Regions from separate parts of the Pseudomonas sp. HLT2-19-2 genome, predicted to be linked through region 1. Evidence: predicted binding sites of a transcription regulator. Region 1 holds the regulator's gene; each other region holds the start of a gene.
The links. The regulator FliA, encoded in region 1, starts transcription of late flagellar genes. The targets are predictions, from matches to a motif close to CTAAAGTTTNNNNNNNNNNNGCCGNTAA.
Positions count from the first base shown of each region.

Region 2: motA (flagellar motor stator protein MotA) is a predicted target of FliA. The motif match lies at 3,637-3,664, and genes of this name have one in related genera.
Region 3: ACYZTU_RS08165 (methyl-accepting chemotaxis protein) is a predicted target of FliA. The motif match lies at 2,997-3,024, and genes of this name have one in related genera.

Region 1 covers NZ_CM142712.1:4,484,560-4,492,122, forward strand. Annotated here, with positions in the region: gene ACYZTU_RS20835 (flagellar motor protein) at 1-139, opposite strand, end outside; gene ACYZTU_RS20840 (protein-glutamate methylesterase/protein-glutamine glutaminase) at 139-1,263, opposite strand; gene ACYZTU_RS20845 (chemotaxis protein CheA) at 1,313-3,556, opposite strand; gene ACYZTU_RS20850 (protein phosphatase CheZ) at 3,610-4,398, opposite strand; gene ACYZTU_RS20855 (chemotaxis response regulator CheY) at 4,421-4,792, opposite strand; gene fliA (RNA polymerase sigma factor FliA) at 4,960-5,700, opposite strand; gene fleN (flagellar synthesis regulator FleN) at 5,697-6,527, opposite strand; gene flhF (flagellar biosynthesis protein FlhF) at 6,644-7,563, opposite strand, start outside.
Region 2 covers NZ_CM142712.1:821,970-829,532, forward strand. Annotated here, with positions in the region: gene ACYZTU_RS03815 (lectin OAA family protein) at 1-234, shown strand, start outside; gene asd (archaetidylserine decarboxylase) at 291-1,151, opposite strand; gene ACYZTU_RS03825 (rhodanese-like domain-containing protein) at 1,170-1,985, opposite strand; gene ACYZTU_RS03830 (HDOD domain-containing protein) at 2,028-3,566, opposite strand; gene motA (flagellar motor stator protein MotA) at 3,733-4,584, shown strand; gene motB (flagellar motor protein MotB) at 4,588-5,616, shown strand; gene ACYZTU_RS03845 (hypothetical protein) at 6,612-6,881, shown strand; gene rsgA (small ribosomal subunit biogenesis GTPase RsgA) at 6,973-7,563, opposite strand, start outside.
Region 3 covers NZ_CM142712.1:1,775,148-1,782,710, forward strand. Annotated here, with positions in the region: gene ACYZTU_RS08140 (RNA polymerase sigma factor) at 1-1,010, shown strand, start outside; gene ACYZTU_RS08145 (LysR family transcriptional regulator) at 1,039-1,893, opposite strand; gene ACYZTU_RS08150 (multidrug/biocide efflux PACE transporter) at 1,984-2,439, shown strand; partial or broken gene ACYZTU_RS08155 (short-chain dehydrogenase) at 2,396-2,500, opposite strand; partial or broken gene ACYZTU_RS08160 (magnesium transporter CorA) at 2,508-2,865, opposite strand; gene ACYZTU_RS08165 (methyl-accepting chemotaxis protein) at 3,134-4,759, shown strand; gene ACYZTU_RS08170 (PepSY domain-containing protein) at 4,868-5,173, opposite strand; gene ACYZTU_RS08175 (glycerophosphodiester phosphodiesterase) at 5,269-6,396, opposite strand; gene ACYZTU_RS08180 (DUF2025 family protein) at 6,629-6,955, shown strand; gene ACYZTU_RS08185 (antibiotic biosynthesis monooxygenase family protein) at 7,082-7,405, opposite strand; gene ACYZTU_RS08190 (CTP synthase C-terminal region-related (seleno)protein) at 7,405-7,563, opposite strand, start outside.

The DNA.
Region 1 (7,563 bases):
CCGCACCGAGGGTCCCACCGAGTACGATCAACGCTGCCGGGCCATTAGCCAACGCGCCGAGGTGACCGCCTTCAAGGTAGTTGCCGCCAATGATGGCGACAAACGCCAGGATGATCCCGATAAGACTTAAAACATCCATCAGATACAAGCCTCGACCAGATGCTTGCCAATATCGTCCAGGCCATACACCGCGTCGGCGAGTTCGGCTTTGACGATGGCCATCGGCATGCCGTAGATCACGCAGCTGGCTTCATCCTGGGCCCAGATCGAGCTGCCGCCCTGCTTGAGCAGACGCGCGCCTTCGCGACCATCGGCGCCCATGCCGGTCAACACGACCGCCAGAACTTTGTCACCGTAGGTCTTGGCCGCGGAACCGAAGGTGATGTCCACGCAGGGCTTGTAGTTCAAACGCTCGTCGCCCGGGAGGATTTTCACCGCGCCACGGCCGTCGATCATCATTTGCTTGCCACCCGGCGCCAGCAGCGCCAGGCCCGGACGCAGGATGTCGCCATCCTCGGCTTCCTTGACGCTGATGCGGCAGAGCTTGTCCAGACGTTCGGCGAAGGCCTTGGTGAAGGCGGCCGGCATGTGCTGGATCAACACGATGGGTGCGGGAAAGTTGGCCGGCAATTGGGTCAGAACCCGCTGCAGGGCAACCGGACCGCCAGTGGACGTACCGATGGCGACCAATTTGTAGGCTTTGCGTTTCGGCGACGACGAGGCGGATGCGTGCGTACGCGCCGGAATCGGCGCCGGTGCCGGACGCGCAGGCGCGCTGCTGCCGTAACTGCTGACGCTCGAACGCGCAGGCGTCGGGGCTGGTGCGGCGACGGGTGCCGGAGCGCTGTAAGTGCTGGCACGACGGTTACTGCGCGAGATGCTGAGAATCTTCTCGCACAGCAGTTGCTTGACCTTCTCCGGGTTGCGGGAGATGTCTTCGAAATTCTTCGGCAGGAAATCCACCGCGCCGGCGTCCAGCGCATCGAGAGTGACCCGAGCGCCTTCGTGTGTCAGCGAGGAAAACATCAACACCGGGGTCGGGCAGCGCTGCATGATGTGCCGCACCGCCGTGATGCCATCCATCATCGGCATCTCGTAGTCCATGGTGATCACGTCTGGCTTGAGGGCCAGCGCCTGATCAATCGCCTCTTTTCCGTTGGTCGCCGTACCGACAACTTGGATGTTCGGATCCGCTGAAAGAATTTCCGAGACGCGGCGGCGGAAAAACCCCGAATCGTCCACCACCAGGACTTTGACTGCCATAAACACTCCGTTAGACGGAGCGAGGCTCAGTCGCCCCGCTCCATCAGAATCAAATACGCCGTGCGGCGTAACGCTTGAGCATGCTCGGTACATCGAGAATCAGCGCAATTCGGCCGTCACCGGTGATGGTGGCGCCGGACATGCCCGGGGTTCCCTGGAGCATTTTGCCCAATGGCTTGATGACCACTTCTTCCTGGCCCACCAGTTGATCGACGACGAAGCCGATCCGCTGAGTGCCCACCGAAAGGATCACCACATGGCCTTCGCGCTGCTCTTCGTGAGCGGCGGAGGCGACCAGCCAGCGTTTGAGGTAGAACAATGGCAGTGCCTTGTCCCGCACGATCACCACTTCTTGGCCGTCCACCACGTTGGTGCGCGACAGGTCGAGGTGGAAGATCTCGTTGACGTTCACCAGCGGGAACGCAAACGCCTGGTTGCCGAGCATGACCATCAGCGTTGGCATGATCGCCAGGGTCAACGGGACCTTAATGACAATCTTCGAGCCTTTGCCCTTGGTCGAGTAGATATTGATGGTGCCGTTGAGCTGGGCGATCTTGGTTTTCACCACGTCCATGCCCACGCCGCGTCCGGAGACATCGGAAATTTCGGTCTTGGTCGAGAAACCCGGCGCGAAGATCAGGTTGAAGCAGTCGGACTCGCTGAGGCGATCTGCTGCATCCTTGTCCATCAAACCTTTTTTCACCGCGATACCGCGCAAAACATCGGCGTCCATGCCCTTGCCGTCATCAGAGATGGACAGCAGGATGTGGTCGCCTTCCTGTTCTGCGGACAGGATCACCTTGCCGCTGCGAGGCTTGCCCATCGCTTCGCGCTCGGCCGGCTCTTCGATACCGTGGTCAACCGAGTTGCGCACCAAGTGGACCAGCGGGTCGGCCAGGGCCTCGACGAGGTTCTTGTCGAGGTCGGTTTCTTCGCCGACCAGCTCCAGGTTGATCTCTTTCTTGAGCTGACGAGCCAGGTCGCGAACCAGGCGCGGGAAGCGCCCGAAGACCTTCTTGATCGGTTGCATCCGGGTCTTCATGACCGCAGTTTGCAGGTCGGCCGTGACCACATCGAGGTTCGACACCGCCTTGGACATGGCTTCGTCGCCGCTGTTGAGGCCCAGACGGACCAAACGGTTACGCACCAGTACCAACTCGCCGACCATGTTCATGATTTCGTCGAGACGCGCGGTATCGACCCGCACGGTCGTCTCGGCTTCGCTGGCCGGTTTTTCCGCCGGTGGCGCGGCCGGGGCACGAGCCGGAGCCGGTGCAGCAGCAACAGGCTTCGGCGCTTCGGCTTTAGGCTCGGGCGCTTTGGCAACGGGTTTCGCTGCTACAGCCTTGGCAACTGGCGCCGCAACCGAAGCGCTGGCGCCCGACGCGGTACCGACTTCAGTAAACTTGCCTTTGCCGTGCAATTCGTCGAGCAGCGATTCGAACTCGTGATCGGAGATCAGATCGCCGCCAGCCGCTTTAGCGGTTGGCGCAGCCGGGGCCGGGACCGCAGCAATGGCCGATTCCAGCGCATCAACGGCAAAGTTACCCTTGCCGTGCAGCTGATCGAGCAGTGCTTCGAACTCGTCGTCGGTGATATCGGAGCTGTCGCCTGCCGCTTTCGGGGCAGCCGGTGCGGCTGGCGCCGCAGCTACCGCATCGACGGCGAACTGGCCTTTACCGTGCAGTTGATCGAGCAACGACTCGAACTCGGCATCGGTGATTTCGTCGCTGCCCGCCGCATTGCTACTCGGCGCTGGCACAGCTGCCGGGGCTTCTGCCTGCGCCTTGACGGCGTTCAGCGAGTCCAGCAATTGTTCGAATTCGTTATCGGTGATGTCGCCCGACTCGCTGTCAGCAGCCGGTGCTTCGAACACTTCGGCAACCGGTGCGGATTCTTCAGTTTTCGGCTCGGCCAGACGGGCCAGAGCTGCCAGCAATTCAGGCGTGGCAGCAGTGATCGGGCTGCGCTCGCGGACTTCGGTAAACATGCTGTTCACCGCATCCAGCGCTTCGAGAACCACGTCCATCAATTCCGAGTCGACGCGACGTTCACCCTTGCGCAGGATGTCGAACACGTTCTCGGCGATGTGACAGCACTCCACCAGCTCGTTGAGCTGGAGGAAGCCGGCGCCTCCTTTTACAGTGTGAAAACCGCGAAAAATTGCATTGAGCAAGTCCGCATCATCAGGTCGGCTTTCAAGCTCGACCAGCTGTTCGGACAGTTGCTCTAGAATCTCGCCGGCCTCAACCAGGAAATCCTGAAGGATCTCTTCATCGGCGCCGAAGCTCATTAAGGGGGTGCTCCCGAGGTCTAAAAACCTAAAAAACCTAAAATGCTAAAACTCTAAAATCCTAGGCTGGATAACAAATCGTCCACATCGTCCTGACCGGACACAACATCTTCTCTTTTATCGGCATGAATCTGCGGACCTTCACCCTGAGAGAGATGTTTTTGTGGATCTTTTTCAGCCAGCATCGCTTCACGGTCATGTTCGATGCCCGCAAAGCGGTCCACCTGACTGGCCATGAGCACGAGCTTGAGCAGGTTGCTTTCAACTTCGGTGACCAATTGGGTCACACGCTTAATCACCTGACCGGTGAGGTCCTGGTAATCCTGAGCGAGCAGAATGTCGTTGAGGTTGCTCGACACAACGCGATTGTCTTCGCTGCTGCGTGTCAGGAAACCGTCGACTCGCCGGGCCAGTTCGCGGAACTCTTCAGCCCCGACTTCGCGCCGCATGAACCGTCCCCAGTCGGTGCTCAAGGCCTGCGCTTCATTGCTCAGGCCGTTGACCAGCGGCGTGGCGTTTTCCACCAGGTCCATGGTGCGGTTGGCCGCGGCCTCGGTCAGCTTGACCACATAGCCCAGACGCTCGGTGGCGTCCGTGATTTGTGACACTTCCTCGGCTTGCGGCATGTTCGGGTCAATCTGGAAATTGACGATCGCGCTATGCAGCTCGCGAGTGAGCTTGCCCACTTCCTGGTACAGGCCGCGGTCACGGGTCTGGTTGAGCTCATGGATCAGTTGCACGGCGTCGCCGAACCTGCCTTTTTCAAGGCTTTCGACCAGTTCAACAGCGTGTTTTTTCAGGGTCGACTCGAAATCGCCCTGTGAAGATTCGTTATGCTCCATAGCTCCCCCGTGGCGCAGTTTCTCAACCGATGCGTTCGAAAATCTTTTCGATTTTTTCTTTCAACGCCTGGGCCGTAAAGGGTTTGACCACATAGCCGTTAACACCGGCCTGGGCTGCCTCGATGATCTGCTCGCGCTTGGCTTCAGCGGTCACCATCAGCACCGGCAGATGCTTGAGCTTTTCATCGGCACGCACATGGCGCAGCAGATCGATACCGGTCATGCCAGGCATGTTCCAGTCCGTTACCAGAAAGTCGATGCTCCCGCTGTTGAGAACAGGAATGGCAGTGATGCCATCATCGGCCTCGACCGTGTTGGTGAACCCAAGGTCACGCAACAGGTTTTTTATGATCCGCCGCATCGTTGAGAAGTCATCAACGATGAGGATTTTCATGTTCTTGTTCAATTCGACCTCCAAGCAGTCTTAAACGCGCCCAGCACCTGGACGCGCCATTTCAATCAATCCGGCAAAGCACTCAATGACTGTCTGGAGCACAACAGATCGGGACCCGTGCGGTTCAACACCCCACCAGCCGCGTTCGCAGTGCCCCCACACTGCCTTCAGCGCGCTCGCCACTCCCCCAAACGCCCCCGCAAACGGGCCGCGCACTGGCTGTGTAACTGGCTGACCCGCGATTCGCTGACCCCCAGGACTTCACCGATTTCCTTGAGATTCAACTCTTCGTCGTAGTACAGCGCCAACACCAGTCGCTCACGCTCCGGCAAATTGGCAATCGCGTCCGCCAGTGCCATCTGGAAGCGTTCATCTTCCAGATCGCGCGACGGCTCCAGATGAGCACTGGCGCCATCCTCGTGCAGCCCTTCGTGTTCGCCGTCCTGCAACAGATCGTCGAAACTGAATAACCGGCTGCCCAGGGTGTCGTTCAAAATCCCGTAATAATCGTCGAGACTCAATTGGAGTTCGGCCGCAACCTCGTGATCTTTAGCGTCACGACCGGTTTTAGCTTCAATCGAGCGAATGGCGTCGCTGACCATCCGGGTATTGCGGTGGACCGAACGTGGCGCCCAGTCCCCCTTGCGTACTTCATCGAGCATCGCGCCGCGGATTCGTATGCCCGCGTACGTCTCGAAACTCGCGCCTTTGCTGGCGTCGTATTTGGTCGACACTTCAAGCAGGCCAATCATCCCGGCCTGGATCAGGTCTTCGACCTGGACACTGGCCGGCAGACGCGCCAGCAAGTGGTAGGCAATGCGTTTAACCAGTGGCGCGTAACGCTCGATCAGCTCGTACTGCGCGTCACGTGCCGACTTCTTGTAGAGGTTGTAGCCGCTGGCTGTCATAACACCGGTCCTGCCGTTTGTTGCACGAGGCGCTCGACGAAAAACTCCAGGTGCCCACGCGGGTTGGCAGGCAACGGCCAGGTATCGACCTTCTGTGCAATGGCCTTGAACGCCAGGGAGCACTTGGAACGCGGGAAGGCTTCATAGACGGCGCGCTGTTTCTGCACAGCCTTACGCACGCTTTCGTCGTAAGGCACCGCGCCGACGTATTGTAAGGCGACGTCGAGGAAGCGATCTGTGACCTTGGTCAACTTGGCGAACAGGTTGCGACCTTCCTGCGGGCTCTGGGCCATGTTGGCCAGGACGCGGAAGCGGTTCATGCCGTAATCGCGGTTTAGCAGTTTGATCAGTGCGTAGGCATCAGTGATCGAGGTCGGTTCGTCGCAGACCACCAGCAAGACTTCTTGCGCTGCACGAACGAAACTGACTACCGAGTCACCAATGCCCGCAGCGGTGTCGATCACCAATACGTCGAGATTGTCGCCGATATCGCTGAACGCCTGGATCAGGCCGGCGTGTTGGGCCGGGCTCAGATGGACCATGCTTTGAGTGCCGGACGCGGCCGGGACGATGCGGATGCCGCCAGGGCCCTGCAACAGAACGTCGCGCAGCTCACAGCGGCCTTCGATCACGTCGGCCAACGTACGTTTGGGTGTCAGTCCCAGCAGGACGTCAACGTTCGCCAGCCCCAGATCGGCGTCCAGCAGCATGACGCGCCGGCCGAGTTCAGCTAGAGCCAGGGACAAGTTCACTGACACGTTAGTTTTCCCGACGCCACCTTTGCCGCCGGTCACCGCGATCACCTGTACGGGATGCATGCTGCCCATGAATTTTCTTTACCTTGTCTTACTTAGACGGAGGCCACATTACTGGCTGCGCGTTCACAAAATGAACAATGCATGGCAGACCATCGATGTAGGTACAAAAACAGTTCATTAATACCTCAGCCGACCTGCTTGGTCGGGCTGTGGTAAATATCAGCGAACATGTCAGCCATGGCTTCTTCGCTGGGTTCTTCTTGCATTTGCACGCTTACGGCGCGACTGACCAACTGATGACGACGCGGCAGATGCAAATCATCCGGAATCCGCGGGCCATCGGTCAGGTAGGCCACCGGCAATTCATGACTGATGGCCAGGCTCAACACCTCGCCCAGACTTGCCGTTTCATCCAGTTTAGTCAGGATGCAGCCAGCGAGGCCGCAGCGTTTGTAACTGTGATAAGCGGCCGTTAGAACCTGTTTCTGGCTGGTGGTTGCCAACACCAGATAATTTTTCGATTTGATCCCACGACCGGCCAGGCTTTCGAGCTGCATGCGCAGTGCCGGATCGCTGGCCTGGAGGCCCGCGGTATCGATCAGCACCACGCGTTTGCGCAGCAAGGGCTCCAGCGCCTGCACCAGCGACTGACCCGGGTCGACGTGAGTCACCGACACATTGAGGATCCGGCCGAGGGTCTTGAGCTGCTCCTGAGCACCAATACGGTAGCTGTCCATGCTCACCAACGCGATATTCTGCGCGCCGTACTTGAGCACGTAGCGGGCAGCGAGCTTGGCCAGCGTGGTGGTCTTGCCCATGCCGGCAGGGCCGACCATGGCAATCACACCGCCCTCTTCCAGCGGCTCGACTTCCGGTGTGGCGATCATCCGCGCCAGGTGCGCCAGCAACATGCGCCAGGCCTGACGAGGTTCTTCAATATCGGTAATCAGCGCCAGCAAATCGCGCGACAACGGGCCGGACAGGCCAATGCGTTGCAGGCGACGCCAAAGATTGGCCTGGGCCGGACGGCTGCCTTGCAGCTGATTCCAGGCCAGGGAGCCGAGTTGCACTTCCATCAGTTCGCGCAAGCTGTTGAGTTCGAAAC
Region 2 (7,563 bases), 2.3 Mb from region 1:
GGTCCCATTGGCTTCAAGGCTCAACGCACGGGCCAGAACCAGTACAACGTTGAAAATCAGTGGGGCGGCAACGATGCCCCGTGGCATCCGGGTGGCAAATGGGTCATCGGAGGCCGGGATAATCAGAACGTTGTGGCGTTGAGCGTGACCTCCAATGACGGAGGGAAAAACCTCAGTGGCACCAATACCTACGCCAACGAAGGGCCTATCGGCTTCCGTGGACAGATAGAGTAACGGCACCACCGAAATGTCCGACCCCGCGAAGACGTTCGCGGGGTTCGGATCAGTGATCAGGCTTTTGGCAGGCCCATGCCTTGGCCCATTTGCACCGGCGAACCGGCCGTCAGTTCTTCAGCCCACTTCACTTGGTCAGGCCCGAACAACACGACAGCGGTCGAACCCAGTTTGAACCGACCCAGTTCTGCACCTTTCTCCAAATGGATCGGCGCACGGGCAGCTTCGTCGTAGCGGAAGGTTTTCAGCTCGCGTTTTGGCGGCGTGACCAAGCCGGCCCAGACGGTTTCGATCGACGCCACAATCATCGCGCCCACCAACACCACGGCCATCGGCCCGCGCTCGGTGTCGAAAATGCACGCCACACGCTCGTTGCGGGCGAACAGTTCCGGGACGTTTTCGGCGGTGGTCTGGTTGACCGAGAAGATCCGGCCCGGGATGTAGACCATCTCGCGCAGGGTGCCCGCCAGCGGCATGTGCACGCGGTGGTAGTCCTTCGGTGACAGATAAATAGTCGCGAAATCACCGCCCATGAACGGCGCTGCGCTGGCCGCATCGCCGCCCAGCAATTCCAGCACGCTGAAGCTGTGGCCCTTGGCCTGGAATACGCGACCGTGTTCGATCGGGCCGAGTTGGCTGACCGCGCCGTCGGCCGGGCTGAGGATCGCGCCTGGCGTCTCGTCCAGCGGGCGAGCGCCGTCCTTCAAGGCGCGAGTGAAGAACGCATTGAAGTGCTCGTAGGCCGTCAGGTCTTCGACCAGCGCCTGCGACATGTCCACCTGATAACGCTTGGCGAACCAGGCGGTGAAGGCGTTCTTGAACCAGCGTACGCGGCATTCGGCAATGCAGCCGGCCAGTCGCGACAGCAGGTGATGGGGCAGCAGGTATTGGCTGAGGATAAACAAACGCTTATTCATTAACTGTCCTTAAAAACCTTAAATCTCTACGGGCGTATCGGGATGGTTGCCCCATTCGCCCCAGGAACCGGCGTAGCCTTTGACCCGCGGATAACCGAGGGATTTAGCCACCAGATAGGTGAAGCCAGAACGATGGTGAGTCTGGCAGTGGGTAATCACTTCTTTGTCTTTGCTGATCCCGAGTTTTTCCAGGATCTGCGGCATGTCGGTGCGGATGCGCAGGTTGCGCGACTGATCCATGCCTGCGGTCCATTCGAAATTGACCGCGCCGGGAATGTGCCCGGCCTTGGCCGCCAGGACTTTCTCGCCGGAGTACTCCAGCGGCCCGCGCGCGTCCCAGATCGCCAGGTCGGCGGCACCGAGTCGGCTCTGCAGGTATTCGCGGGTGGCAGTGGGTTCGTCGTGCAGGGTCAGCGCAACCGGGCCGCCGACCGGAGCCGGGATCTGGATCGACATGGGCGAGCCTTCTGCCAGCCAGGCATGCAGGCCGCCATCGACATAGTGGTAGTGGCTGTGGCCGATGACATCCAAAAGCCAGATGAAGCGACCGGCCCAGCCACCGCCCTCGTCGTCATAGACCACGTAGACCGCGTCCTTGTTGTGGCCCAGTTCGCCGAACAACGCTTCGAGTGCCGCTTGCGGCGGCATCAGTCCCGGTGCAGGCGCCTGACCGAGTTGCGTGCGTTTCGGATCGACAAAACGCGCACCGGGGATATGCCCTTCGGCATAGCGGGCGCTGCTTGTCAGGTCCACCAGAATCAGTTCGCGGGCGTCGAGACGGGCGAGCAAGTCGCTCGGCTCGATGACCAGCGCCAAGCCAGAGAAGTCAGACATGTGAGGTCTCCAGAGCACAAAGGGGAGGATTGTAGCGCAGCGTCATTTGCCGCGCAGGCTAAAGCTGTGCAGTGCCTTTTCGATGCACTGCGCGGTTTTGCCGAAGGCTTGCACGGTGATTTCCGAGAACGGCCCGCCGCCCTGATCCGCCACTACAATCATGATGACCCGGCCGTTATTGACCAGTGAGCGTAGCAGCAGGTGTTCGCCACCGAACTGTGAGCGCAAGCTGGCCGGCAACAGCGCCGAAAATTGCGCATTGTTGTCCGGTGTCAGTCGCACTTGGGCTTGTTGCGAGAGCAGGCGTTGCAGCACGGTGCTCTGGCTGACAATCAGGTTCAGGCCGGCCGCTTCTTTTGGCAGTCCGGCGGTTTGATGCACTCGCAGATTGGCGTGAGTGCGGTCGGCCATCAGGATCATCACTCGACGCATGCCGCACGCAACCAAAGCGTCCCGGGCGGAGGTGGTCAAGTGAATGGCATTGGTGAAGCGGCTGGGATCGACCAGTAACTCGGCACATTGTCTGCGCCACTTCGCCAGGTCTTCGGCGGTCGGCGCCGGGGCCGGCAGCAAACCGGCGTGGATGCGGTTTACGCCCCATGGCCAGATCAGTGACACGGCCGGGTGCCAAAGGTCTGGCATAGCGTGATGGCGGGCGCTGTTGGCGGCCTGTTGGTGCAACTGCTGCTGCACTTCGTCCATCGGCATTTGCAGGTAAAGGCTGGTCAGGTACTGCCAGCGTTCACTGTGAGGGCTGTCCCAGGCGTGTTGTGCCGACAGCGCCAGACCGTTGGCCAACAGCACTGTATTGGCCGGTTGATTGAGCCAGCGTCGCAGGGTCGGATCGTCATCGAGGCGGTTCTGCTGGCGCAATGGGTGATCGCTGTCGCGAGCGATGCGCAGCACTTTCACCAGCTCACGCTGCTCGCTGAGCAACAGCCGATAACCCTGCTGCACCCAGATCGGCAGGCGCCAGATGTCCACGAGCGCCAGACAAATTTCCAGCAGGCGTGCGCCGAACAATTGTTTCTCGACTTTGCCCGCTGATTCACCTTTATGGATGACCCGCAGCTCCCACTCTTCGAGCAGCTGCGGATGGGTCAACGCCATCGGCCACAGCGGCGAGAGAAACAGCAGGCTGCCCCAGTGAATGTCCTGCCACAGCCGGGCCAGGCGACTGGCAAAAAAACCGTTGGCCTGTTGAGTCGCGTGCTGGCTGATCAGTTGCAACTGACGCAGGGCAACCGGGATGTCCGACTGAGGTTCGGCGGGCAGGCGGGAAAGCAGTTCTTCGGTGCGCTTCAAACCGAGGCGATTGATCGCCACCTCAAGGTTTTCCGCGGGCTCGGTCATGCTGCCATGGTTGTGGCGATTGGCTTCGCGAATCACACTCAGCGCCAGCGCCGGGCTGTCCTGCATCAGTTCGGCGATATCGCGCAGGGAGCTGCGACTGTTGGCGATGGCCTTGCAGACACCGTCGTGACTGGCTTGCGGAACCGGCAGGCGCACGCCATCGAGAAGCTTGACCCAGCCTTCAAGAGTGGTCGGTTTTGGTGTTGGTACGTTCGTTTCGTTAGCCATGGTTGGACGCGATCATCGTCTGCATTACCTATGCCCGGATCGGGCCAAATTGGCTTTTCGCCTGAACTGGCTATAGTCTGGCGCAGTTTTGCCGATAAGTAGAAGAAGAGATTTTTTAACTTCCGAATATGACCTTGAACCCGACTCAGTAAGTGCTCTCCTACCTATGGCTAAAATTATCGGCATCATCGTCGTATTCGCGAGCGTGCTCGGCGGATACGTGCTTTCCCACGGCAAAATTGCCGCCCTCATCCAGCCTTTTGAGGTGATGATTATCGGTGGCGCGGCCCTTGGCGCATTCCTGCAGGCCAACCCCGGTTACATGACGATGCACGTGCTCAAGAAATCCTTGGGCATGTTCAGTTCGCGCTTCAACCACACGTTCTATCTGGAAGTGCTGGGCCTGGTCTACGAGATCCTCAACAAGAGCCGCCGCGAAGGCATGATGGCCATCGAAGGCGACATCGAAGATGCCGCTGCGAGCCCGATTTTTGCCAAGTACCCGGTCGTGCTCAAAGATGAACGCATGACCGCGTTCATCTGCGATTACCTGCGCATCATGTCCTCCGGCAACATGGCTCCCCATGAGCTTGAAGGCCTGTTCGACATGGAGCTGTACAGCCTCAAGGAAGACCTCGAGCATCCGTCCCACGCGGTGAATGGTATTGCCGACGCCATGCCCGGTTTCGGTATCGTCGCGGCGGTACTCGGTATCGTGGTGACCATGGCTTCCCTGGGTGAGGGCGACCAGGCCTCCATCGGTCTGCACGTGGGCGCGGCACTCGTCGGTACCTTCTTCGGTATTCTCGCGGCATACGGCTTCTTCGGCCCATTGGCCACTTCCCTGGCCCACGATGCCAAGGAAGAACTGAACGTCTACGAAGCCATCAAGGCCTCGCTGGTCGCTTCCGCTTCCGGCATGCCGCCGTCGCTGGCGGTAGAGTTCGGGCGCAAGGTTCTGTACCCGGCGCACCGTCCTAGCTTTGCTGAGCTGGAACAAGCGGTTCGCGGTCGCTAAGTCATGGAAAATAACCAGCCGATAATCATCAAGCGCGTCAAGCGCATCGCCGCCGGGCATCACGGGGGCGCCTGGAAAATCGCCTTCGCGGACTTCGCGACGGCGATGATGGCGTTCTTCCTGGTGCTGTGGCTGCTGTCCACCGCAACACCCGAACAGAAAATCGCCATCGCCGGTTATTTCAAGGACCCGGTCGGCTTTTCCGAAAGCGGCACGCCGTACATCATTGACTTGGGCGGCTCGCCGACCCTGGCGCCGGAGAACACCCTCAACCCCGAGGTGAAATCTCAGCCGCAGCCAGACAAGGTGACTATCGACACCGAGCAGGTTGAAGGCATGGCTGAGCAGGTTGAGAAGGAGCGTCTCGAGCTGTTGCTGCAAGAACTGCAGAACAAAGTCGAAGAGAACCCGCAACTCAAGAAATTCAAAGACCAGATCCTGTTCGAGATCACGCCGGACGGTTTGCGCATCCAGATCGTGGACGCCGAAAACCGGCCGATGTTCGACTCCGGCAGTGCCCGTCTGAAGCCATACTTCGAAGACATCCTGCTGGCCATGGCCGACACCATCAAAGCGGTGCCGAACAAGATCAGCATCAGCGGCCACACCGATGCCAAGCCGTACACGGGCACCGGTGACTTTGGTAACTGGGAGCTCTCGGCCAACCGTGCCAACGCGGCACGTCGTGCGCTGATCGCCGGCAGCTATCCGGATGCGCAGGTGGCACGCGTCGTCGGTTATGCCTCGTCGGCGTTGTTCGATCGCGAGAACCCGTTCAACCCGGTCAATCGCCGTATCGACATCGTGGTGCTGACCAAGAAAGCCCAGCGGGCCATCGAAGGTTCGCAAGGTGCAGAACCGGTTCCAGAGCCGACGCAAGGGCAGGGTGGCCCAGGCGAAGTGCCCGCCACGCCAGCCGATCCGAATGCGTTGCCGGCGGATAAAGAGCCGTTGCCGGCGCATGAGCTTCGCGAGCGCTTGAACCTGTTTGACAACCCGGCGCCGAAACCGGGTGAACCGCCGAAGCAGTGACCCACAAAAAAGCCGACAGCGATGTCGGCTTTTTTGCGGCTTTCACTGGTTTGGAAGCCACTTCATTTTCAGCGTGGGCACGGTCCCTGTGGGAGCTGGCTTGTCGGGTCGCCGCATCGCTGCGATGGCGGCCTTGTGGCTGGCGTGTTTGATGTGTGTACATATCCATTTCTGCGGTAACGGCTGCCAATGGTTTCGCTTTTACAGCGAGTCACTTGGAAAAGCGCCAAGTAACCAAGCGCTCTTGCCCCTTTCGTTCGGTGCCTCGCCTAGGCTCGGCATGCCCTCGCTCCGGTCCTGCTCCGTGGGCCCGCCGCCATCGGCCATCCATGGCCGGGGGCGGCTAACCCGGCATCCATGCCGGGTTGCCCACTGCGCAGAACCTCCACTCGGCCTCTCGAGGGGGCGTGCACCGCAACAGCACCGCGAGGCGAGCTAACGCTCGACCTCGTTGTTTGGTGGTGTACGCGTTCCCTTGTAGGAGCCGGCTTGCTGGCGATGGTCGTTAACTATAACGCGCGTGAACTGGTTAAACGCGGGGCACTTGAGTCCATCGACAGCAAGCCGGCTCCTACAGGTATTGCGTTATCTGTGTTTCCCCGGACTTCACGATGAGCCTTTTTTGCCTGCAAATGAATTTACATCTGCCTGATCGCGGTAAAAATCAAGGAATGAGGGCATGTCCGAGAAAGGTGTAGGAAGTCTCCGAGACGTATAAACCGGGTTTTTCTTCGCTTAAGGCTCGCCTATAGTTTGTCCGTCGCCGACGAATCGGTGATCGACTTTAGCCGGTCGTATCAGATGATGCACAAGCGCCCGTATAATCGCGGCGCTTTTTGCTGCCTGGCAACTACATGTCTATGGTGGCTGTGCGTGGGACACCTTCGGGTGTACCGGGTCATCTGTCCGGTCGGCTAAACCCGCGCACAGCTACCACCCTAATTCGTTTAGCCGCGAAAGGGTGGAAGCTTCACCTATCAGATGAGATTCAAGCCATGCCCAAATACCACCCCCTCCAAGGCAACTTCAGCGTCGGCCCGACGCTGTACATCGACACCGAAGCCCGCGCTTCCGATCTTCTTGAAACCGCCGTCCACCGACTCAAAGCCGCGCGTAATCTGCTCAACAGCGTCACCTGCCTGTGCGTCAAAGAAGCCGAAGGACACGACTTGGAGCATTTCGCCAACGCTGCGCATATGTTGATCCAGGATGGCTGTGACGCCTTGGACGTCTTGGGCTGGACGCTGGAAAAAGCCGCACGCTGAAAATGAGAAAGCCGCGATATTCGCGGCTTTTTTGTCTCGTGCTGGAGGCTGCTGATCATTTTCGTGGCGTCACAAAAATGATCAAGGCTATTTAATAGCTGGTTTCCGGCAAACTGGCGATGATCGAGCGGTAGCTGTTCATCCGTTGCTGCTGCACGCGACCTTCTTCCAGGGCCTTGAGCAGGGCGCAACCCGGCTCGCGGTCGTGCTTGCAGTCGCGGAAGCGACAGGTGCCGATCAGGTCGTTGAACTCGATGAAGCCGGCTTCGACATCGGCGCGGCTGACGTGGCCCAGACCGAACTCACGAATACCTGGGGAGTCAATCAACTCACCGCCACCGGGGAAGTGGAACAACCGCGCGGTGGTGGTGGTGTGAGTGCCCTGGCCGGACAACTCGGACAGCGGGCCGACACGGGCTTCGACTTCAGGCAACAGGCTGTTGACCAACGACGATTTGCCGACGCCGGACTGGCCAACGAACACGCTGATGCGCCCGTCCAGCTGTTCTTGCAGTTGCTCCATGCCGTTGCCGTGGTGCGCCGACACTTCCAGCACCGGGTAACCCAGCGTGCGGTAAACCGCCAGCAAGGCATTCAATGCCGGGGCGTTCTGCTCGTCGATCAGGTCGAACTTGTTGAGCAACAGAAGCGGCCGGATACCGGCGTGTTCAGCGGCGACCAG
Region 3 (7,563 bases), 2.7 Mb from region 1:
GTCGGCGCGCGCGCTTCATCGCGTCGCAACCGATGTTGATCGCTCAACTGGAGGCGCTGGAGCAGGCCGACTGGAGTGACGAAGACGTGGAAGACGATCGCCTGCGCCTGATCTTTACCTGTTGCCATCCGGCACTTGCGGCGGACGCGCAGGTGCCGTTGACGCTGAGGGAAGTCTGCGACCTGACCACGGAGGAAATCGCCCGGGCCTTTCTGTCGGCGCCAGCGACCATCGCCCAGCGCATCGTGCGCGCCAAGGCCAAAATCCGTGACGCGAAAATTCCTTATCAGGTGCCGACCCTGGCGGAATTGCCCGAGCGCCTGGACAGTGTGCTGCGGGTCATTTACCTGGTGTTCAACGAAGGCTATTCCGCGTCAGTCGGCGCCGTACTGACCCGTGAGGATTTGACCCGCGAAGCGATTCGGCTCGGTCGTTTGTTGATGGAACTGCTGCCCGAATCCGAGGTGATGGGGCTGCTGGCGCTGATGCTGCTGCATGAGTCCCGACGTCCGGCGCGGACGTCAGCGAGCGGGGAGTTGATCGTGCTGGATGAGCAGGATCGTACGTTGTGGGACGCCGGGATGATTGCTGAAGGTTGCGCACTGGTGGAGCGGGCGCTGACGACCCGGCGTTTCGGGCCGTATTGCCTGCAAGCGGCGATTGCGGCGGTGCATGCCGAAGCGCCCACGGCGGCGCAAACGGACTGGCTGGAGATTGTGGGTCTGTATGACGTGCTGTTGCGGGCGGTGCCTTCGCCGGTGATTGAATTGAACCGTGCGGCGGCGATTTCCAAACGGGATGGGCCGTTGGCGGGGCTGACGTTGGTTGAAGGAATTCTGGCGCGGGGTGATTTGCAGGATTATCACTTGGCGCACTCGGCGCGGGCGGAGTTTTGTCGGCAGTTAGGAAGGGTTGAGGAGGCTCGGGGGGCTTATGAGCGGGCGCTTGAGTTGACGCAGCAAATGCCGGAGCGGCGGTTTATCGAGGCCCGGTTGCGGGAGCTGAAGTGATGATTCGGCGATAAGGGCCGAAGGACCTTCACTCCAACATCTTGCCGAGCAACCAACTCCCCGCCGGCCCCGGCGGATGCAGCCGCGACCACAGCGCATCGACGAACACCGGTTTCGGCCAGCCGCGCACGTCCAGTTCCTCCAGCGTCCCTGCACCAAACCGCTCCACCAGCCACCGGGGCAACGGCGCCCAGCCGAATCCGCCCTGGGCCATTTCCAGCAGCATCAGATAACTCGGTGCCGACCAGACGCGCCCCTTTGCACGGCTTTCATACGGATTGACGATCGTCGCCAGGCGCAGTTCCCGATGGTGTTGCAACACGTCTTGATCGATGTGGCTCAGCGCCGCCAACGGATGCTTACGAGACACGAACAGAGCAATCTCCGTCCGTTCCTCCACGGTCGAACTGACCAGGTCTGGCGGGTAACTGTCTTGTTTTTCGGCGAAGGCGACATGCGCTCGACCGCGTTGCACCAGCGCCACCAGGTCATCGCATTCGGCGATCAAACATTCGAGTTCCAGGTCCGGATAACGCTGCTCGAAAGCGCTGAGCGCCGCTTCGAATCGGTCGGACTGATAGGTGTCGGAAATCGCCACGGTCAGCTTCGGCTCAACCCCTTGAGACAGTTGGCTGGCGGTCATTTCCAGTCGGCTGGTGGCGGCCAGAATTTCCTCGGCCCGTCGCAGCATTACGTGCCCGGCCGGGGTCAGGCTTGGCTTGCGGCTGCTGCGGTCGAAGAGTGTCAGGTTCAAGTCGATTTCAAGACTGGCCACCGCAGCGCTGATGGTCGACTGACTGCGGCCCAGTTTGCGTGCCGCCGCGGAAAACGAACCTTGAGTCGCCGCTTGCACAAACGCCTGCAACACTTCTTGAGACGCCATGAACTATCGCCTTGATCGATGGTTATTGGTTATGAAGTATCGGTGTGGGGAAGGATCATAGCAACCACAGTCACTCAGGAGACTCTGGTCATGAACGTCAACAAATCCATCACTGAACGTATTTTCCAGGCCATCGGTTTCGAAGTCTTGGCCATCTTGATCTGTACGCCGCTGCTGGCGTGGATCATGGACAAACCGATGCTTGAGATGGGCGTCGTCACCCTGGTCATCGCCGCCCTTGCCCTGGCGTGGAACGTGGTCTTCAACGGCCTGTTCGACCGAGTGCTCAAACGCTTTGCCATCGTGCACAACGCCTGGGTGCGTGTTGCCCATGCGCTGCTGTTTGAAGGCGGTTTGGTTGCGGTCGGTGTGCCACTGATCGCCTGGTGGCTGAGCATCAGCCTGTGGCAAGCGTTTCTGCTGGAGATCGGTGTATTGCTGTTTTTCCTGCCGTACACCTACGTCTACCACTGGACGTATGACGTGGTGCGGGAGCGGGTCCTTACAAAAACATCCCGCCCGATGCCTCGACGCGCTGGCCGTTGATCCACTGGCTACCCGGAGCCAGCAGTAACGCAATGGCGGCACCGATGTCGTCCGGCTGACCGAAAGCCGTCGACGCTGAGGCTGGTCTTGCGCACGATCTGGGTCAGTACTTCACCTTGATCGCGCAGCAAATGCACCAGCAATTCCAGCGGCGAGCGAAAACACTCACCGGCCTTCACCGACGAGCGCAGCTTGTCTACCGAGTGCAGGGGTTGCAGATGGCTTTTCATCCAGCGCTCGCAGGCGGCGTGGGCGAGGTTCAGGTGCAACCAGAGAAATTCGTCGCTGTCGCCGGGCTGTTGCAGGCATTGCAATGCCTTGGCCGAATCGATCTCCCGGCCGCGCTCCCCGGGGCGAAAAACTGAAACCGTACAGCAGACCGAACAGGTCCGGGTCGCGATGGCTTTGGTCGATGCTGTGGTTCATGAGGGCTCGCAAGGGGAGGCGCCTGTCGCGGGTTTTACAGGTTCACTTGAGCCGCATCATCGCAAGGGTTTTTGATAATTTCGTGACAGCCTCGTGGCGCTGAAAATTCACTCTACCGGTGGTCGGAAGCGCTCAAGAAAGGCTCTGGCACGCCGATGATGTTGATAATGAATTTCGCGGTGCGGTCTTGGGCCAGCGTCGCTGACAGGGATGTCCGGACACCTTACACGCCTGCCGGCGTGCCTTATCCCTGTCATGAGAGCACTCGATGTTTTTGCAAAAATCCCTGAGAGCACAAATCCTTGCCTTGTTGAGCGGCAGCCTGTTGGCCATGTTGTTGATCGCCCTGGCCTGCTTTCACTTTCTGTCCAGCGGTGTTCAGAACTACGCGAATCTGATCGAAGGCCCGCTGCACACCTCGCAATTGATCGATGAAGCCAACCTGCAATTCAAGGTTCAGGTTCAGGAGTGGAAAAACGTTCTGTTACGCGGCAAGCAACCTGCGGACCTGGACAAATACTGGAAACAATTCGGGGACCGTCAACGCGATGTGCAGGGCATCCTCGGTGAACTGGCCGGGCAGAAGGGCATTGAGCCGCAACTCAAGACTCGCATCGAGCGCCTGCGGGACGAACATCGCCTGTTGGGTACGGCTTATCAAAAGGGCCGTGACGCCTACGTGGCGGCAGGTGCCGACCCAACGGCTGGCGACACGGCGGTCAAAGGTGTGGACCGCGCGACCAGCGATCAGATGAGCGAGTTGGTCAGCGAAATGCGCAAGCAGGGTGCCGAGCAATCGAAGCTGATCAGAGCCGATGCCGATCGCACCGTGTTGCTGGGGATCATTGTGATGCTCGCCTCGGGTCTGCTGATCGGCCTGTTGAGCCTGTGGTTGGTTAACCGCAACCTGGTGGAACCGATTCGCAAACTGATCGAGTACGTGGCGCAACTCAGCCAGGGCAAGTTTGCCGAACGCGTGGCCAGCAGCCGACAGGACGAGTTGGGCAAGTTGGCGGTAGCGGCCAACACCCTGCGCGATTTCCTCGCCGAAACCTTCAGCCGTTTGCAGCGCAGTGCCTCGGATCTGGACAGCGCCAGCGGTGAACTGAATTCCATCGCCACCCTGATGGCCAGCGGCACCAACGAGCAGTTCAACAGAACCGATCAGGTGGCCACGGCGATGAACGAAATGTCCGCCACCGCGCAAGAAGTCGCGCGTCACGCAGCCGATGCCGCGCGTGCAGCCGACGACGCCGACCAGTCCGCTCAGCAGGGCGAAAAAGTCATGCAAGGCACCATCCACACCATCACCCAAATGCGTGGCGAAATCGCCAACACCGCCATGGTCATCCGTCGTCTGGAAACCGACAGCGGGCGCATCGGCAAGGTATTGGAAGTGATTCGCGGCATCGCCGAGCAGACCAATCTGCTGGCGCTCAACGCAGCCATCGAAGCGGCCCGTGCCGGTGAAGCAGGGCGCGGTTTCGCCGTGGTGGCCGATGAAGTCCGCAGCCTGGCCCAGCGCACGGCGGCGTCGATCATCGAGATCAACCAGATCATCCAAACCGTGCAAACCGGTGCGGTGGATGCGGCCCAGGCGATTGAAAGCGGTCAGTCGCGCAGTGAAGAAAGTGTCGAGCAAGTGACCCAGGCCGGCGCCATGCTGGAGCGCATCACCCATGCCGTGGAAGCCATCCGCGACATGAACCGCCAGATCGCCACCGCCGCCGAAGAGCAGACCTCGGTGGCCGAAGACATCTCGCGCAACCTCACCGAAATCACCAGCATCGCCAGTACCAATCTGGACAACGTGCAGCGCACCGAAGCGGCCAGCCACAACCTGCATGGGTTGTCGGGGCAGTTGAATGAAGTGACGGCGCGTTTAAGCGCGTAACGGGAAGGGCTGTGTACCGGTTTGCTTACCGAGTCGGTACACAGTCGAGCACGGCGATGAACTGAAAAGCCGCACGATCCGAAGATCATGCGGCTTGGTCTTTGTGCATCAGGTGTCTTGTTTGTCGCTCAGAACTTTGCCGGTGGTGGCATCGAAGTCCACGTCAAATTCTTTGCCGTCAGCGGTTTTCAGTTCCACTTCGTACTCATAGTTATTGAAGTGGTTGTCCAAGTCCGTGTCGGTGATGGTCGCACCCGGGTGCAATTTCAATGCGGCCTGGTTCATCTCTTCCAAAGGCTTGATCTTGCCGCTCTTGACCAGCTCAGGGATCTGGTCGACGCGAACATCAGCCTGGGCCAGGCCAGCGGTGAGGGTCAGGGCAGCAGCGGTGAACAGGGCAGTCAGGGTTTTCATGAGATTCTTTCCTTGGGGTGATCTGTTTAAGTGGGATCAGGTTAGCTTGCGCAACTTAATTCACCCTTAATTCCTTCGAGAGCTTTTCTGATTGTTCAATAACCGTTGTTCTGCAACAACTGCGCAACACTGGCAGCCGCCGGGCGTTTGTAGAACTTGAGCAGTTCGCTGGCGCGGTTGGTGAAGATGCCGTCGACGCCGGCGTCCGTGACTTTCTGGTAATCCACGGCATCGTCGATAGTGTAGACGTGCACCAGCAAACCTTGGTCGTGGGTGTACTGGTTCATCCACGGTTGCACCAGGTCCGAGTAGCTCTGATCGCCACCCTTGGTTAGCGCCGCAGAAGGGCCGGTGCCGATCGCGCCCTGGGCTTTGGCGTACTCGACCCATTGCTGGAATTCGGCTTTGTCTTTCGGTTGTTGTTTGGCGTAATAACTGGCTTTGTCTTTGTCGCCGGACTCAGCAAACGTCACCTTGGACTTCGGCTCGATGCTACCTTCGCCGACCCACAGCAGGAGGATTTTCGGCACTTTCGGCATTTCCTTCTCGAGCAGTTCGAGGCTGCTCTTCTCGAAGGTTTGCAGCACGACCTTGCCTTTGCCCTGGCCGACAGCCAACTCGCTCTTCGCCAATTTCGAACCGGCCGGGCTCAGCCAGCCGCGATCGTGGAGTTTCTCCTTGAGGTCGCGCTCGATCCCGGGAAATTGCTTCGGCTCTTTGGTTTCGATGTACAGGCCGGGTTTGTGCAGCGGGTTGCCTTGGGCGATATCGATGATTTCATCAAGGGTCAGGATTTTCAGACCGGCGTAGGAAGGACGGGCGCGATCCGGGTAGGCGGTGTTGAACCAGCTGCCGGCATCCAGGGTTTTCAGCTCGGCGAGGGTGAACTCGTTGGCCGGGCGGTCCTTGCGCTCAGGGAATTTGCTGGCGACGTCGGTGGTGCGTTGCAAGTTGTCGTCGTGCAGGACGAAGAGCACGCCATCCTTGCTGCGTTGCACGTCCATTTCCAGGTAGTCGACACCCAGATCACGGGCCAGTTTGTAGGCGGCGGCGGTGGATTCCGGTGCATCGAAAGACGCGCCACGGTGGGCGATCACTGCCGGATGCGGGATGCCCGTGCGGGTTGCCAGTGCAGTGGGGCTTGGCTCGCTGGCGGCCTGTGCCTGGCCGAGTCCCAGCATCAGACTCATCAACAGGGCACTCTTGGTGAAGGTATCAGGCATGGTCGAGGTCCTTTCGCAGATTTACAAAGACGTCTCTTTTAACAACTGAGCGCCGCTTGCGCTATCGCCAGGCCGACATAAACGTGTTTAAAGCTGATTTTTTCCGCGTTTTGTGCGGTTCTTTGCAGTACTCTTGGCCCCGGCAATTTCCCCGGCAGAGGGAAATCCATTCGCTTGCCCTGCGTGTAAACCATCGATCACCGGTCCTTAACGACCTTTTGTGAGGTTTATCATGCGCATCACTTCCGAGCTCATCTGCCAGGCCGCCGACCAACTCAAAGGCTTCGTCGGCCTCAATCGCAAGACTGGCCACTACATCGTTCGTTTCAGCGAAGACTCGTTCGGTATGGACGTGGCGGATGACGGCATTATTCCCACCAGTGAATTCGTCTGGACCTCGGGTTCCGGGCAGGCCATGACGCTCAAACGTGAGTTGATTCAGTTGTTGCTGGATCAGAACATCGATGACCGGATCAACATCACCGAACCGTTGCGGGTGTACATGAATCGGCGGGAAGTGCCGGAGATTTCGGCGGTTCGCAGTCTGGTGCAGAGCTGAGTTTTGCGGTGGTCGCAGTGGTCTCTTCGCGGGCAAGTCGGATCGCCGCACCGCTCGCTCCTACAGGATGTAATGAACCCTCGTAGGAGCGAGGCTTGCCCGCGATCTCAAGAATGCTGCAACCGGTTACTGCTGAAACCGATAATCCCGCTCAACCTTGCACACCCGCGTATGACACGCCGAATACCAGGTCGACCGCCCACGCTCGCGAATCTCACTGTGCTCGGGAGGATGTTTCCACGCCAGAATCGCCGCTTCGCTGGCCCAGTAGGACACCGTAATCCCGAGTCCATCTTCACCCCGAGCCGATTCCACACCCAGGAAACCGGGTTGCTCGCGGGCCAGTTCGACCATGCGCCTGGCGGCCTGCTCGTAACCGTGATCATCGTCGGTGCGCAGGGAGGTAAAAATCACCGCGTAGTAAGGCGTTGGCGGCGTCTTGGCGATCATTATTTCTGCCTTTTGCAGGCTGCGATCAACGCGTGGACCAGCGGCGGCAGTTTGCCCTTGAGCGCTGCGCGTTCAGGTTGGAACAGCGTCGCGACGAAGAACGGATGCCCTCGTAATTCCACCGCCCGCAAGTCGCCCGAAGAATCGTGTCCAACGGC